4 regions of the Rhodovulum sp. MB263 genome follow, and region 2 is predicted to be linked to each of the others. Evidence: riboswitches for the same ligand, from Rfam matches in the RefSeq annotation. Region 2 holds a riboswitch; each other region holds the start of a gene.
The links. A riboswitch is a leader RNA that binds a small molecule or an ion and turns the genes downstream of it on or off. The one in region 2 is predicted to bind cobalamin.
Positions count from the first base shown of each region.

Region 1: another riboswitch for cobalamin. It lies ahead of B5V46_RS06465 (iron ABC transporter permease); the one in region 2 lies ahead of B5V46_RS03130 (ABC transporter substrate-binding protein).
Region 3: another riboswitch for cobalamin. It lies ahead of B5V46_RS15280 (TonB-dependent siderophore receptor); the one in region 2 lies ahead of B5V46_RS03130 (ABC transporter substrate-binding protein).
Region 4: another riboswitch for cobalamin. It lies ahead of B5V46_RS10820 (DUF4198 domain-containing protein); the one in region 2 lies ahead of B5V46_RS03130 (ABC transporter substrate-binding protein).

Region 1 covers NZ_CP020384.1:1,345,837-1,350,040, reverse strand. Annotated here, with positions in the region: gene B5V46_RS06470 (ABC transporter ATP-binding protein) at 1-481, opposite strand, end outside; gene B5V46_RS06465 (iron ABC transporter permease) at 478-1,470, opposite strand; cobalamin riboswitch at 1,640-1,841, opposite strand; gene cueR (Cu(I)-responsive transcriptional regulator) at 1,879-2,268, opposite strand; gene B5V46_RS06455 (heavy metal translocating P-type ATPase) at 2,265-4,204, opposite strand, start outside.
Region 2 covers NZ_CP020384.1:640,995-645,198, reverse strand. Annotated here, with positions in the region: gene B5V46_RS03135 (DMT family transporter) at 1-865, shown strand, start outside; cobalamin riboswitch at 1,265-1,465, shown strand; gene B5V46_RS03130 (ABC transporter substrate-binding protein) at 1,613-2,623, shown strand; gene B5V46_RS03125 (iron ABC transporter permease) at 2,620-3,660, shown strand; gene B5V46_RS03120 (ABC transporter ATP-binding protein) at 3,657-4,204, shown strand, end outside.
Region 3 covers NZ_CP020384.1:3,291,219-3,295,422, forward strand. Annotated here, with positions in the region: partial or broken gene B5V46_RS15270 (IS5 family transposase) at 1-51, shown strand, start outside; gene B5V46_RS19900 (hypothetical protein) at 885-1,106, shown strand; cobalamin riboswitch at 1,910-2,113, shown strand; gene B5V46_RS15280 (TonB-dependent siderophore receptor) at 2,244-4,052, shown strand; gene B5V46_RS15285 (ABC transporter substrate-binding protein) at 4,027-4,204, shown strand, end outside.
Region 4 covers NZ_CP020384.1:2,317,054-2,321,257, forward strand. Annotated here, with positions in the region: gene B5V46_RS10810 (hypothetical protein) at 1-302, opposite strand, end outside; gene cbiM (cobalt transporter CbiM) at 299-916, opposite strand; gene B5V46_RS10820 (DUF4198 domain-containing protein) at 927-1,721, opposite strand; cobalamin riboswitch at 1,859-2,072, opposite strand; gene cobO (cob(I)yrinic acid a,c-diamide adenosyltransferase) at 2,177-2,830, shown strand; gene B5V46_RS10830 (cobyric acid synthase) at 2,977-4,204, shown strand, end outside.

The sequences.
Region 1 (4,204 bases), 700 kb from region 2:
TGGGTTCGTCGGCCATCAGGATCGGCGCCTCCTGCGCCAGCGCCCGGGCGATCAGCACCCGCGCCTGTTCGCCCCCAGACAGCTCGGTCGCGCAGCGCGTGGCGAAACCGCCAAGTTCGAGGCGGGCCATCGCGGCGTCAACGGCGGCACGGTCGGCGGGTCCGGGACGCTGGCCCGGCCCCAGATGCGGCGTGCGGCCAAGCGCGACCAGGGTCTCGACGCTGACCGGCCAGGCGATCTCGCGCGTTTGCGGCAGCCAGGCAGCGGTGCGGGCACGCTCGGGCGCGGGGAGGCGCGCGAGGCTCGATGTGCCCTTGTGCGGCAGAAGGCCGAGGGCTGCGCGCATCAATGTGGTCTTGCCCGCGCCATTGGGACCGACAAGGCCCACGCAGTCGCCCGGTGACAGCCGCGCGGTGACATCGTCGACCACAGGGCAGGCGCCGCGCCGGACGGTCAGATGCGAAAGCTCAAGCTCGGTCATGCGCCCGCCTCCGCCCGGGTGCGGTAGATCAGCCGGATGAACAGCGGCGCCCCGATCAGCGCGGTCACGACGCCCAGCTTGAGATCGCGGTCGGGCAGCACCAGCCGCACGCCGATATCGGCGGCCAGCAGAAGGGCCGCGCCGCCCAGCGCCGAGGCCGCCAGCAGCCGCCCGGGCCGGGCGCCCACCAGCGGGCGCAGCAGATGCGGCACGATCAGACCGACAAAGCCGATGGCGCCCGCGACCGCCACCCCCGCGCCCACCGAGGCCGCGACACCCAGGACCAGCGCGAGGCGCATCCGCCCGAGCCGGATGCCCAGCGCCGCCGCCGCATCCTCGCCCAGCGTCAGGGCATCGAGCCCGCGGCCGAGCCCGGCCAGCATCAACCAGCCCAGAAGCGTCAGCGGCAGCGCCAGCCAGACATGGGTGAAGGACCGGTCGGCCAGCGAACCCATCAGCCAGAAGACGATATCGGCCGTGGCGTAAGGATTGGGCGAGAGGTTCAGCACCAGTTGCGTCAGCGCGCCCGCCAGCGCCGAAAGGGCGATGCCCGCGAGGATCAGCGTGAAGGCCCCACCGCGCGGTCCGGCCAGAAGCAGCAGCAGCGAGACGGCGATCAGCGCGCCGGTCAGCGCCGAGGCCGGCAGCGCCAGCACATGCGCCGAGGCGAGCCCCGTTTGCAGCGCCAGCACCGCGCCCAGCGCGGCACTCGACGAGACGCCGATCAGACCGGGCTCGGCCAGCGGGTTGCGCATGTAGCCCTGAAGGGCCGCACCCGAGAGCCCGAGGCTCGCACCCACCAGCACGGCAAGGATCGCGCGTGGCAGCCGGATCTCGCGCATGACCAGCACCGCCGCCTCACCGCGCCCGGCCAGCAGCGCCGAGAGGCTGTCGCCGACCGACAACCCGGCCGGACCGATCAGCAGCGACAGCCCGAAAAGCGCCGCCACCAGCAGCGCAAGCGCCCAGAAGAGCCCCTGCCCCCTCATGCGCGCGCTCCGTCCTGGTCGGCCGGTCTTGTCTCCGGATCGTCCATCGCCCTGCCCTTCCCTGCCCTTGCGGGCGGTCCGGGGCGCGGCGGGATCGGGCCAGCTCCCCGGACGGTGATCTGTCTCACCGCTGCGGGCTGGCCGCTCCGGGGCGCGCCCCGCGCCCGGAAAGGGTGATCGTCGCTCCGGCAGGTCTCCTGGCTTGCGGGTCCTTGCTTGGCTGGCCTTCCCGGGCCCTGGCCCAGTGGCATCTGTCAGCCGCGCTCTCCGCCTACAGTTGCGGGGGCAGCCGCGGAGTTGCCCCTGAGAGGGCGCACCGCGTTCCCTTTTATCCGGCCTTCCCGGCCGGAACCGAAGTCGCTCCTGCCTAGCCCATCGGCGCGCATTGTCAAAGCCCTTTGAGCGGGCTCAGCCCTCGCCCGCCAGCCCCTTCAGGATCGGACAATCGGGACGCTGATCGCCCGCACAGGCCGAGACCAGCTCGGCCAAGGTGGCGCGCATCGCCTGCAACTCGGCGATCTTGGCCTCGATCTGCGCCAGATGGACGCGGGCGATCTGCTTCACATTGGCGCTGGCGCGCTCCTTGTCGGTGTAAAGCGCCAGAAGCGCCCGGCATTCCTCGATCGAGAAGCCGAGCGACCGGGCCCGGCCCAGAAAGGTCAGGTTGTGCCGGTCGGTTTCCGAGAAATGCCGGTAGCCATTGTCGCCCCGGGCCGGACGGATCAGACCGATCTCCTCGTAATAGCGGATGGTCTTGGCCGGCAGCCCGGTGACCTTCGAGATGTCGCCGATATTCATGACCCGGCCTCCAGCGGGCCGAGCCCGCGCAGCCGAAGCGCGTTCGACAGCACGAAGAGGCTCGAGCAGGCCATCGCGCCCGCGGCCAGCATCGGCGACAGGAGAAGGCCGTTCAGCGGATAGAGCACGCCTGCCGCCACCGGGATCAGCGCGACGTTATAGGCGAAGGCCCAGAACAGGTTCTGGCGGATATTGGCCAGAGTCCGGCGGCTGACATGGAGCGCATTGACCACGCCCTGCGGATCGCCCGACATCAGCACCACGTCGCCCGCCTCGATGGCGACATCGGTGCCGGTGCCGATGGCAAGCCCCACATCGGCCGCGGCCAGTGCGGGCGCGTCATTCAGCCCGTCGCCGACGAAGGCGACCGGGCCCTCGGCGCGAAGCCCCTCCAGCGCCTCGACCTTGCCGCCGGGCAGAACGCCCGCCACGACATGGTCGATGCCAAGCTCGGCCGCGACGGCGCGCGCGGTCGGCTCGGTATCGCCGGTGATCAGCGCGGTCGCGACCCCCATCCGGTGGAGCCCCGCGATCGCCGCGCGCGCCGAGGGCTTGATCGGGTCGGCCAGCGCCAGCACGCCCGCCGCCCCTCCGTCGATGGCCACGAAAACGGGCGTCGCCCCCGTGGCGGCCAGCGTCGCGGCCTCGGCCTCGAGGGGCCCGAGCGCGATGCCCTCGCGCGCCATCAGCCGTTCGGCGCCCACCAGGACGTCACGGCCGCCGATCCGTCCCCGGACGCCGAAACCGGGCAACGCCTCGACCCCTTCGGCCTCGGGATGATCTGGCGCGGCGGCCAGGATGGCGCGGGCAAGCGGATGCTCCGAGCGGGCCTCGAGCGCGGCGGCAGCGGCCAGGACATCGTCCCTTTCAAAGCCGTCGGCCAGCCGGATACCGGTCAGTTCGGGATGGCCCTCGGTCAGGGTGCCGGTCTTGTCGAAGGCGACCGTCGCGACGCCCGACAGGCTTTGCAGCGCATCGCCCTTGCGGAAGAGAACCCCCATTTCGGCAGCGCGGCCCGTGCCCACCATCACCGAGGTCGGCGTGGCCAGCCCCATGGCGCAGGGACAGGCGACGATCAGCACCGAGACGCCCGCGACCAGCGCAAGCCCCAGCGCCGGGTCGGGACCGACAATCAGCCAGAGCGCCACGGTCAGCGCCGCGACGACGAGGACGGCGGGAACGAAGATGCCGGTGATCCGGTCGGCCAGCGCCTGCACCGGCAGCTTGGCGCCCTGCGCCGTCTCGACCATCGCCACGATCTGGGCCAGCGCGGTATCGCGGCCGACCCGGGTGGCGCGGAATCTCAGCGCGGAGGCGCCATTGACGGTGCCGCCCGTGACTGCGTCGCCGGGCGCCTTGTCGACCGGCATCGGCTCGCCGGTCAGCATCGATTCGTCGACCGGGCCCTGGCCCTCGACGATCTCGCCATCGGTCGGGATGCGCTCGCCGGGCCGGATCTCGATCAGATCGCCGGGCGCGAGTTGCTCGACGGGCCGTTCCTCGAGGCCATTTTCGGTCACCACCCGGGCGCTGCGCGGCTGCAGGCCCAGAAGATGCCGGATCGCCTCGCCGGTGCGGCCGCGGGCGCGGGCCTCGAGGCTGCGGCCGATCAGGATCAGGGTGACGATGACCGCGGCGGCCTCGAAATAGATATGCGCCGTGCCTTCGGGCAGCAGGCCGGGGGCGAAGGTTGCAAGGGTCGAATAGGCCCAGGCGGCGGCGGTGCCGAGCGCGACCAGAGCATTCATGTCGGGCGCGCCCTTCAGCAGGAGCGGCACGCCCTTGACGAAGAAGGCGCGGCCGGGACCGGCGAGGATCGCGGTGGTCAGCAGGAAGGAGACGATGCGCAGACCGGTCTCGGAGACGATCCCGGCGAGCGCCTCGCGGGCACCGGGCGCCACATGTCCGCCCATTTCCAGCAGCACGACCGGCAGCG
Region 2 (4,204 bases):
GAACGAGCGGCTGGGCATCACCTTGCGGGTGCTCTCGACCCTCGCATTTGCCATGATGGGCGTCTGCGTGAAGGCGCTTGGCGACGCCGTCCCGCTGGGACAGGTGGTGTTCTTCCGCTCGGCCGTGGCCCTGCTGCCCTTGATCGCCTTCCTGTGGTGGCGCGGAGAGTGGCCCCGCGGGCTGGCGACGTCCCGTCCCATGGGACATATCGGTCGCTGCCTGATGGGCGCGGTCGCGATGTTCACCTCCTTTGCGACGATCCGGCTCCTGCCGCTGGCCGAGGCGACGATGCTGTCCTATCTCGCGCCGGTGATGCTGGCCCTGCTGGGCTGGGCTCTGCTCGGAGAGAGGCCGAGCGCAGGCCGGATCGGCGGTGTCGTGCTCGGCCTTGCCGGAGCGGCGGCCTTCTGCCTGCCCGCCTTTGCCGGGGCCTTGCCCGACAGCGGCGCCCTGGGCGTGGCCCTGGGGCTTTTGACCGCGGCTCTGACGGCCGGTGCGCTGATCCAGGTGCGCCGACTGACACTGCTGGGCGAAGGCGCCGGAGCCATCGCCTTCTGGTTCGCCGTGGTCTCGGCCCTGATCGGCCTTGCGACACTGCCCTGGGGCTGGGTCTGGCCCGGTCCGGCAACACTCCTGCTGTTGATCGGAACCGGGCTGGCGGGCGGTATCGCCCATATCCTGATGACGCTGTCCTTCAGCCATGCCGATGCCTCGGCACTGGCCCCCTTCGAATATCTTTCGGTTCTGTGGGCCGTGGCGCTGGGTTTTGCCTTTTTCGCCGAACTGCCGGGCCTGGCCTTCCTGCTGGCAGGGCCATTGATCCTGACAGGCGCCTTCGTCGCCCGCCCGGCACGGCGGCAATAGTCCCCGCGAGCTTTGAAGGGCGGCGCCTGTCCTTCCGGCATCCGGACGCCCCTGCCCGGCTCGCCCCGAGCGCAACAGACCGCGCCGGAATAGCGGTTGCGGGCAAAGCCGATGAGGCAGGTCTTCGACCGCGCCGCGGATGCGGCAATAAAGCCACGGAAAAAGCCGTGGAGCGGTCCGGCGAGGCGGATCCGGGCTCCGGTCGCACCCGCGCGGGGCCGCTCCAGCCCGGCGCCGCTCGCCCCGAGCGCATCAGGCGGCGGGACCGCCAAAGGAAGGGCTTTCGTCGTTTCAGGACAGTGACGCCCCGACAGAACGGACAGGCCGCGAGCTCTCGAGGTAAGGTTTTCCGGAATGACGCCTGCGACCGGCAGGCAGTTGACCCGATAGGGGTTTCATGCTCTGTGCTCGGTCGCCGGTTTCCCGTTTGGGAATGAAAAGGGAATTCGCCGCGGGCCAGATGTCCCGCGAACCGAAACTGCCCCCGCAACTGTAGGCGGCGAGCGGCGGTCCGACAACGCCACTGGGCATCTGCCTGGGAAGGCCGGACCGGCGGACGACCCGTCAGTCAGGAGACCTGCCGGCATGAAACCACCATCAACCGGGCGGGGTTGCCCGGGGAAAGGGATGTTCATGCCCGGATCTTTCGGCCGTGCTCAGCCAGGCGCGTCTTGCGCCAGCCAAAGAACTGACATCCGCCCAGCCCGCAAACCCCGGGGCCCGGAAGCCAATTTCCGGAGAGTTTCCATGAACACCAAGACTGCCTTCCTTTCGGCGGCCCTTATGGTCTGCGCGGGCATGGCCCAGGCCACCGACTATCCCCTCACGCTGGAGAATTGCGGCCAGACCCTGACCTTCGACGCCGCCCCCGCGCGCACCGTCACCGTCGGCCAGGGCACGACCGAGATCCTTTACCTGCTGGGTCTCGCAGAGCGGGTGAAGGGCACCTCGGTCTGGTTCACCGATGTCCTGCCGCAATTCGCCGAGCTGAATGCCGGGATCGCGCGGCTGGCCGACAACGATCCCAGCTTTGAGAGCGTGGTGGCCGCGCGGCCCGATCTGGTGACCGTACAATACGAATGGCATATCGGCGCCCAGGGCATCGTCGCCACCCGCGAGATGTTCCATGATGTCGGCGTGCCGACCTACGTTCTGCCCAGCGACTGCGCCGGCAAGGATAACAGCCGCGGGTCGGACGGCACCCGGACCGAGATGTTCTCGACCGACTCGATCTACCGGTCGATCGAGGAACTGGCGCGGATCCACGATGTCGGGGAGCGGGGCGCGGAACTGATCGACGAGCTGAAGGCACGCGAGGCCGCAGCCATCGCACAGGCCCGGGCGCTGGATCTGCCCGAAACGGCCTCGGCGGTGTTCTGGTACTCGTCCGCCGAGATGGACATCGACCCCTATGTGGCCGGGCGGAAGGGCGCGCCGGGCTACATGATGCAGGAGCTCGGGATCGAGAATGTCGTGGCCTCCGACGAGGAATGGCCGACCGTGGGATGGGAGAGCATCGCCAGGGCCGACCCGACGGTGATCGTGCTGGCCGAGATGACGCGCCGCCGCTTTCCCGCCGACGATGTCGAGAAGAAGCTTGAGTTTCTCCGCACCGATCCGGTTGCGAAGGAAATGACGGCGGTCCGGGAAAACCGGATCGTGGTGATGGACGCCCAGGCGATGGATGCAACGGTGCGGGCGATCTACGGGCTGGAGGAGCTGTCCACGGCGCTGGCCGGATTCGATCTGAGCAAATGAGGTCCGGCGCCCGTCGGGCCCGCTGGCACTGGGGGTGGATCGCCCCCCCGGTGCTGCTGGCCGCGCTGATCGCCGGAACCGCGATCGGCGAGACCCGCATACCCGCCGCGACCGTGTTCCAGGTGCTGGGCAACAAGCTGTTCGGCACCCTCTACCCGGTTGCGCGGATCGACGAGGGCATCGTCTGGAACTACCGCCTCGCCCGCGCGGTGGTGGCGGCCGCCTGCGGGACGGGGCTCGCCCTGTCGGGCGTCGTGCTGCAGGCCCTGCTGAGGAATGCGCTGGCCGATCCCTATCTGCTGGGGATCTCCGCCGGGGCCTCGACCGGCGCGGTTGCGGTCACCGTCGCCGGGCTCGGCGCGGGCGCGCTCTCGCTGTCGACAGGCGCCTTCGCCGGGGCGCTTCTGGCCTTCGTCATGGTCGCGACCCTGGCGCGCGCGGCAGGCGGCGGCACCGGGCTGCAGGCCGCGGGCGTGATCGTACTGGCCGGGATTGCGGGGGCACAGCTCTTCAACGCGATGACCGCCTTCCTGATCGCGAAATCCGCCAATGCCGAACAGGCCCGCGGCATCATGTTCTGGCTTCTGGGAAATCTCTCGGGGGCGCGCTGGCAGGACAGCCTGATTGCCGTGCCTGCCGCGGCCTTGGGGCTTGGGGTCTGCCTCTGGCATGTGCGCAGCCTCGACGCCTTCACCTTCGGGGCTGACAGTGCGGCCTCGCTCGGCATCAACGTGCGCCGGGTGCAGGCGGTGCTGATCGGGACGGCGGCTCTGGTCACCGCGCTGATCGTGTCGCTGGTTGGCGCCATCGGCTTTGTCGGGCTGGTGATCCCCCATGCGATGCGGTTCCTGGTGGGCGGGCGGCACCGGCTGCTGGTGCCGGCCTCGGCGCTGGCGGGCGCGGTGTTCCTGATCGCGGCGGATATCGTCTCGCGCATCCTGATCCCGGGACAGGTGCTGCCCATCGGCGTGATCACCGCGCTGATCGGCGCGCCCGCCTTCGCGGCGATCCTGATCCGGGGGAGGGCCCGGAAATGATCCTGAGCGGGGAAGGCCTTGGCTGGCGGGTACAGGGGCGCGCCATCGTCTCTGACATCACGCTGTCGGTCATGCGCGGCGAAAGGTTCGGGCTGATCGGCCCGAACGGGTCGGGAAAGTCGAGCCTGCTGCGGATGCTGGCCGGTATCCGGGCACCAAGCGAAGGCGAGGTGCGGCTGGAGGGGCGCCCCATGAGCCGCCTTCCCCGCCGCGAGGTCGCGCAGCGGGTGGCGCTGGTGGAACAGCAGGCCGAAACGACCGAGCGGATCACCGTCCGCGACGCGGTCGAGCTGGGGCGCACGCCCTGGCTCTCGGCCCTGCATCCGTTCTCGGACGAGGACGAGGCCGCGGTCGAGGCGGCGCTGATCGCCGTCGGCATGCAGGATTTCGCCGCCCGCCACTGGCATACGCTTTCGGGCGGCGAGCGGCAGCGGGTCCATATCGCCCGCGCGCTGGCGCAGCGGCCCGGGCTGCTGATCCTCGACGAACCGACCAACCATCTCGATATCGGGTCGCGGCTGTCGATCATGGCCCTCGTGGAGCG
Region 3 (4,204 bases), 1.2 Mb from region 2:
GCCCTGGCGGCGGCAAATCTTGCCTGGCTGCCGCGAATACTGGCGATTTGAGGGCGGAGACCCCCGACCAGCATGCCGCGTGGCGGGAAGAAGGCGGATAGGAGCAGCGCAATGGCAGGAACGGAGGAAGCCGTTCCGACCAATCGACTATTTCAGCACCCTGTTAGGCCTCGCGCCCTTGGTCCGAAGCCGCGATCTGGGAGCTCGTCGCCCCCCATCCGGGCAGATCGAGCCTGCTGCTGCTGACCCGGTTCGACAGGCTCGCCTCCGCAACGACCGCAAGCGGGTATTGCACCCGGTCCATCGCAGAACCGCCGGGCCGGTCGCGGAGGTCCTGCCGATCGCGCCGACCGCGGCGCGCGGCGCCTCGTCCGGCTGGGCGGCAAGCGGGGCAGAGGCGCTTGGCCCCGCCCTGAGGCAGATCCCGCGCGGGATCGGCGGCGGGCCCCGTCAGGAGGCGGGACCGATGCGGCTAGACCCGGCCTGGCGTGTCGCTGGTCGCTCCACCGCTGCCCCCGTTTCCTGCCGATCGGTTTGCGCCCCGGCACGGTGCCGCCCGCGCCCGGACCAGGTCGATGCAAGCCGCACCCGCCGCCCGCATCCGGGCCGCAACGAGGGCTCGGGCCACGCGCCGCACCCGACCTGAACGGTCGGCCCCATGGCCCCGGCGGCCCCCGCAATTTCGGAGACGCCCTCCACAGATGCCCTTCACCGTTCCCATTCAGGCCATGAAGACCCCAATTCCCGGTTGCCGCGCCATCGCATTCGTCGACCTTCCGACGCGGCTGGGGCCGAGGCCTCGGGCCGAAAAGCCCCAGCCGCGCGCATATTTCTATGCAGTTTATCTCCGCGGCGCCCTGCGTCTGGACGATCAAGCCACCGCCTTGACCGAGGTCTCCGGCACCGGGCAACCGCCCCGCGATGCCACGCCGATGCGCTATGGCGAAATCGAGATTTTCGTGCGGGCGTCCCGCGATCCCGACGAAGCGCTCTGCGCCCTGGTCGGACCGGATACCGGGGTCGAAGCCGCGCTGTCTCAGAGGCGCAAGGCCATCGCCGAGATCGCGACCGCAGCCGCCCGGCACCAGACGCGGCGCAGCGAATAAGGCTGACATCTCCGGTCCCATTCCCCTGAAGGCGCGAAGACCTTCTGCGACAGCTCCGGATCCGGCGGCGTCAAAAGCCAGCCCGATGCCCCGCTGACCGAAATCTCCGGGACGATCCCGCCACGCGAGGTGACGCGCGCCGCTGGCAACGGCCAGAAGAACCGGCGGCTGGTCGTGCGCCGTCATATGCCGCGCATCGGCCGACCCGACCCGGCCCGGCCGCCCGAACCGCGACGCCGCTTCTGGCCGAACCGCCCGATGCGCAGGGCGACCGCGACGCGCCGCCTCTCGCCGCCTTTCAGGACCCGGTCCGCAGCCTTGTCGCCGCCCATCCGCCGGTCGCCACGACACCACCGGCCTTCCTGATCGCCCCGACCGGGACTTTCTGTCCGGTCGGGGCGATCCGCGCGGCCGCCCGGCGTGACCGGAGCTCTCCCGGACCCGCCACCCCGTCCGACCGCGGCAGGACGGACGGGGCAGCCCCCGCCGACGACGACCCGCTGGGAGCACGCCACCGCCGGGCTCCGGCTGCGCGCCTGACGCATCGTCGACGCGATCGGCAATCCGGACCTCAGCCACAGACTGACCGGCTTCACCACGCCGGGGCAGCCCGCCCTGCCCGCCGCCGCCCAACCGGAGATCGCCTGTGCGATCCTGCGTGCGCCGCCGTCCCTGGCTCTGCTGCCGGTCCGGGTCGCCCATGGCAGCGAGGCCGCACTACTGCTGACGCCCGGCACCGAACCGGCCGCAATCGTCGCAGCCTGCCGCCCCGGCGTCCCGCTTGACAGGTCCGGAGGCCCGGATTAACCGAAAACTGTCTTGGTTCGCCCGGCGACGGGCGATGAAAAGGGAACGCGGTGCGGCCTCGCAAGGGGCTCATGCCGCGGCTGCCCCCGCAACTGTAAGCGGCGAGCGCGGCTGATCGTGCCACTGGGGATGTTCCCCGGGAAGGCCAGCCAAGCGACGACCCGCAAGCCAGGAGACCTGCCAGGACGATCACCCAGCCGGTCCGCGGGGCGCGCGACGGGCGGCGGCAAATCCGCAGTGGTGACGCTTTCACCGTCTGCGGAAAGCGTGTCTTTCCAAGGGCCTCTCGACAATACGGGCCGCATCGCGGTTCGACAGACCGGAACGGACATGACCAGATCCAGCTTCTGCCTCGGGCTCGGCCTCGCCGCCCTCGCGCCCCTCCATGCCCTCGCCGAGGATCTCGACGACAGCCTCCTTCTCGACGAGATCACCGCCAGCGCCAGCCTCACCCCCGTCGCCACCAACCGGACCGGCGCCACGGTCGAGACCCTCGACCGGGATCAGATCGCGGCGGGCGGGCAGAATCTGGGCGAGACCCTCGCCACCCTGCCGGGCGTCACGATCGCGCAGAATGGCGGGCTTGGCCAGACCGCCACATTGCGCATCCGCGGATTGTCCAACGGCTATATCGCCACGCGAATCGACGGCATGGATTTCTCCGATCCATCCGGCATTCCGCCCTCGCTGCAGTTCGGCATCCTCACCCCCGGCCTCGCGTCCCGCATCGAGGTTCTCAAGGGCTCGCAATCGGCGCTTTACGGCGCCAACGCGATCGGCGGCGTCATCGACATGACCAGCTGGCGTCCCGATCGCCCGGGCCTGTCGGGACGGGCCGAGGTCGAGGCGGGGACCTACGGCACCTATTCCGGCACGCTGAGCTTTGGCAATATGACCGATCGCGGCCAGATCGCCCTGACCATGTCGCATGTCGAAACCCATAGTTTCTCGGCCCGGGACGGCAATAGGGAATCCGACGGCTTCGATCAGGACCTGATCCTGCTTTCGGCAGAATTCGATATGACCGAGCAGCTGACCCTGGGCTTTTCCGCCCTCTATTCCGACAACAAGACCGATTATGACATAGGCGCCACGGATACCTCGCCGGTAACTAAATCATCCGAAACCCTGAAGGGGGTCCGGGCCTTCGCCGGTTTCTACATCGGCAAGGTGGAAAACGAACTGGCCTTTGCCTGGACCCAGACCGAGCGGGGCTACAATTCTCCGGGCTGGAGCCCAAACTCTCTCACCGGCAAACGCCGCACGCTGTCCTATCTCGGCTCGGCCGACCTGACCGAGGCCGCAAGACTGTCCTTCGGCGCGGACTGGTCGGAACAAGAAGCAGACATCTCGTCCGGGAACTTCAATACCGAGAGCACCGCCGTTTTCGGCGAGCTGCAATATGCCCTCAGCGACGCGGCCGACCTGTCCCTCTCGCTCCGCCATGACGACTATTCCGATTTCGACAACCAGACCACGGGTCGCCTGGCGCTGGCATGGCGGCTCGAAGACGACCTGATCCTGCGCGCGGTCTTCGGCACCGGCTATCGTACGCCGCCGCTCTACCAGCTTTTCGACACACTTTACGGCAATCCGGACCTCAAGCCCGAAAGCAGCCGCAGCGCAGAACTCGGCCTCGAGAAACGCTTCGGAACGAATGGCTTCGTCAAGGCCACCCTGTTCCATACCGAAATCGACGATCTCATCGGCTATGACGACGTCACCTATGTGACGAAACAGGTCTCCGGCACCACGACCTCGAAAGGCATCGAGCTTTCGGCCCGCCATGCCCTGTCGCAGACCGCCCATATCTTCGGAAACTACACCTATACCGATTCCCGGGGCTCGGAAGGGCGCAGCATCCATGTGCCCCGCCACGATCTCATGCTCGGGATCGACACCGCCCTCGGAGACAGGGCCAACGCCCGCCTGACCCTGCAGCGCAGCACGGACAGCGTCGACAGCGAGGGCGCGCTGGACGATTATACCCTGGCGGGGGCGATGGTCAGCTATGCCCTCACCGACAGCTCCGAGGCCTATCTGCGCGTGGAAAACCTGTTCAACGACGATTACCAGACCTTCCGCGGCTACAACACCTCCGGCCGCGCGCTTTATGTGGGCCTGCGTGCCTCCTTCTAGCGCGATCCGCCTCGCCGCGGTCCTGGCCCTTGCCGGGACCGCGGCGCTGGCCGACCCGCCCGGGCGGGTGGTGTCGATGAATCTCTGCACCGACCAGCTTGCCATGCTGGTCGCGGGCCCGGGCCAGCTGGTCTCGGTCAGCGACCTGGCCG
Region 4 (4,204 bases), 1.7 Mb from region 2:
TCGGCGCTCATGGTGAATTCGGCGACATGGCCCGCACCCAGATCGGCGCGGAAGACATGGGCCACGGCGCGCGTCGGGCGGAAGGTGAACAGACCGTCGGCATCGGTCATCGTCTCGCCGAGGCGGTTGCCCTCGGGATCGAACACCCCGACCGGGGCATCGACGGCCATGTCGCCATTGGAAAAGCCGACCTCGCCCTCGATCAGGGCCCCGCTGGGATAGGCGGCGGCGATCACCTTGTGCGCGAGCGCGGGCATGGGCGCCAGAACAAGCGCCAGGGTCAGGAAAATCGGGCGGATCATCGGGCGGGTCCTTGCAGGCTGAGAAAGAGATCGGGCTTGACCTGGATGGCCAGATAGACGGCTGCGGCACTCAGCAGGCCCTCGATCGCCATCACCGGAACATGGGCGAGAAAGACCAGCTTGGCCGCCGGAAGAAAGGCCGCACCGCTGAGCGCGAGGGCGACACCGACAAGCGCGGCGGTCAGCGCGATGGCCAGCGCGCCGCCGATACCGCCCCAGATCGCGGCGGTCCGCGGACTGCCGGACGCGATCCCGCGCCGGCAGAGGTAATGCACGATCACCGCGGGCAGCGCGATGTTCAGGGTATTGACCCCCAGCACCGTCAGCCCGCCGAAACCGAAGAAGACCGCCTGGAGCAGAAGCCCCACGAACAGCGCGGGAAAGGCGGCCCAGCCGAGCACCAGCCCGGCCAGACCGTTCAGGATCAGGTGCACCGAGGACGGGCCGATCGGCACATGGATCAGCGAGGCCACGAAGAAGCTGGCCGAGAGCATCCCGGCGGCGGGGATCTTCTCGAGCGTCAGATCGCGCAACCCGCGGGCGACGCCTCCGGCCGCCAGCACCGCACCGCCGATCACCACGGGCGCCGCCAGCGCCCCGTCCACGATATGCATGGCCCCGCCCCTATTTCAGATCGAAGGCGCGGATCCAGAGGACCGCATCCTGGCTGAGTTCCTTGCCCTCATGTTCGGTATCGGGCCCGACCCCCAGCGCGGCAAAGCCCCAATAGCCCGCCTTCGGCACGCCGAAGGTGAAATAGCCGTTCTCGTCCGTCACCGCGACAACCGCGCCGCCCGGCAACGGCCCCGCCGTCGCGGGCTTGGGCGCGCCCGTCGCCATGTCGGGCTCGGCCGCCATGTATTCGATCTCGATCTCGGCACCCGCGACCGGAGCGCCCTCGGACAGCACCCGCCCGGTGAAGGTCGAGCCCGCGATCACGTTATAGGGTTTGACCAGCGGCAGGATCTCGGCCTTGAGCCCCTGCGGGCCGTCCCAGTCGGTGGGCATCTGGCCGCGGTTGACGTAGGTCTTGGTGATCTGCTGGATGTAGATATCCTCGGAGTCCTCGTAATAGGGCGCGGGCACCGTCACCAGGACGTAATCGCCCATCCGCTTGACCGGCAGGCTGCCATCCCATGCCACAGCCTCGTTCAGCGGACCGCGAAAGACGGTCTGGCTGAGCGTCGGCTTGAGGTCGATCCGCTCGCCGCGATGGATGGCGTAGAATTCCAGCGGCTCGCCCATATCCATGACCGGCCCGCTTTCCTGCGGATGCCAGAAGATCAGCTTGACCGGCACGTCGCCGGGCGCGTCGATGAGGCTTTGCTCGGTATAGGCCAGCTGGAAATGCGCCGCCGCGACCCCGGGAACGAGGGTCAGTGCCAGCGCGGCGGTTACGAGATTGCCGTGGAAGATCAAGGTCGTTGCCTTTCAACATGAGCGGCCGGACAGGCCGCGGGAGAAAGGACGAACGGGATGAGAGGCTCGGAGCGGCCGGGCTGCGGCCGAACCGGGCCAGACGCGCACCCCGGCGTCCGGTGGAAACCGCCTCCCTTGCGGGGAAACGGGCGGCCGGCAGGTCTCCTGGCTTGCGGGTCTCAGCTTGGCTGGCCTTCCCGGGGGCCTCCCCAGTGGCGTTCTCAGCCGTGCTCGCCGCTTACAGTTGCGGGGGCAGCCGCGGAATTGCCCGTCCCTTCGGACGGGCGCACCGCGTTCCCTTTTCACGTCCGGACCCTCGGGCCCGGGCGAACCGGTCACGCATCCGTCATTGCAAGCAGCTCGGGACTTGTCAATCGGCACAACCGCCGCGCGGCCCGGGTTTGACGCGGCGGCCCCGCCCGCTAAGCTGTCCCCGACACGCGCAAGGAGCCCCCATGACCGACGAGACCGCCGCCGCCACCGATACCGCCCCCACCAATACCGCAGCCGACGACGCCCGCCATGCCAGCAAGATGGCCAAGAAGAAGGCCGCGCGCGACAAGATCATGGCCGGGAAATCCGGCGAGAAGGGGCTGATCCTGGTGCATACCGGCACCGGCAAGGGCAAGTCCTCCTCGGGCTTCGGGATGATCCTGCGCTGCATCGCCCATCAGATGCCCTGTGCCGTGGTCCAGTTCGTCAAGGGCGCCTGGGATACCGGCGAGCGGCGGCTTCTGACCTCGCATTTCGGCGATCTCTGCCAGTTCCATGCCATGGGCGAGGGCTTCACCTGGGAAACCCAGGACCGCGCCCGCGACATCGCCGCGGCCGAAAAGGGCTGGGAAAAGGCCAGGGAGCTGATCCGCGACCCCGAAATCCGCATGGTACTGCTCGACGAGATCAACATCGCGCTGCGCTACGGCTATCTCGACCCGGCCGAGGTGGTGGCCTTCCTGCAGGCCGAGAAGCCGCCGCTGTCGCATGTCGTCCTGACCGGGCGCAACGCCCCCGAAGAGGTGATCGAGGCGGCCGATCTGGTGACCGAGATGACGCTGGTCAAGCACCCGTTCCGCTCGGGCATAAAGGGCCAGCCGGGCGTCGAGTTCTGAGCCGCGCTTGACATCCGCAGGGCCCCGTCCGACACCCCCTGCCGAAAGTCGCAGGAGCCGCCATGACCCTTGACCGGACCCGGAGCCGCTATCCCGACCTGCCCCCCGGCGATGCGGCCCCGCCGATGCCCGAAATCTCGGTACCGATGCTCGACCCGGTGCCGCCGCGCCGCGCGAAGGCCCTGATGCTGCAGGGCACGAGTTCGGATGTCGGCAAGAGCCTCCTGGTCGCAGGGCTCGCCCGCGCCTATGCGCGGCGCGGCCTGAAGGTCGCGCCCTTCAAGGCGCAGAACATGTCGAACAATGCCGCCGTCGCCGCCGACAGCGACCTGCCTCCCGGCCCCGACGGCACCGCCCCCAGGGGCGAGATCGGCCGCGCCCAGGCGCTTCAGGCGCAGGCCGCGGGGCTGCCCCCCTCGATCCACATGAACCCGGTGCTGCTGAAGCCGCAGGCCATGGTCGGCTCGCAGGTGGTGCTGCGGGGCCGTCCGCTGGGCAACTGGCCCGCGCGGCATTACCACAAGCTCAAGCCCAAGCTCCTGCCCGCGGTCATGGACAGTTTCAACCGCGTCGCGGCCGGGGCCGATCTGGTGCTGGTCGAGGGCGCGGGCGCGGGCACCGAGACCTATCTGCGCAAGAGCGACATCGCCAACATGCGCTTTGCCGAGGCCGCCGATCTGCCGGTGATCCTCGTCACCGACAATGACCGGGGCGGCGCGATGGCGGCCGTGGTGGGCTCGTGGTGCCTGCATACGGCGGCCGAACGCGCCCGCATCGCGGGCTATCTGGTCAACAAGTTCCGCGGCTATTTCTCGCTTTACGAACCGGCCTGCGCGACGATCACCGAACGCACCGGCTGGCCCTTCCTGGGCGTCGCCCACTGGTTCGAGGGCGCCGCGCGGCTTCCGGCCGAGGATGCGCTGGCGCTCGAGCGGCCGGCCTCGGGCGGCGGTACCGGACTGGTGATCGCGGTGCCCCATATCGCGCGGATGGCCAATTTCGACGATCTCGATCCGCTGTCGGCCGAGCCGGGCGTCGATCTCCGCTGGGTCCGCCCGGGCGAGCCGATCCCCGCCGAGGCCGATCTGGTACTGCTGCCGGGCTCGAAGACCACCCGGCCCGCGCTCGACTCGATCCGCGCCAATGGCTGGGACATCGACATCCTCGGCCATCTGCGCCGGGGCGGGCGGGTCGTGGGCATCTGCGCCGGGTTCCAGATGCTGGGCCGGAAGGTGCGCGACCCCGACGGCATCGAGGGCCCGCCGGGCGAGACCGAGGGGCTGGGGCTTCTGGATATCGAGACCGAGATCGGCGGCGAGAAGCGGCTGGTCGAGATCGCGGCCGAGGATGCGATCAGCGGCACAAGCGTCACCG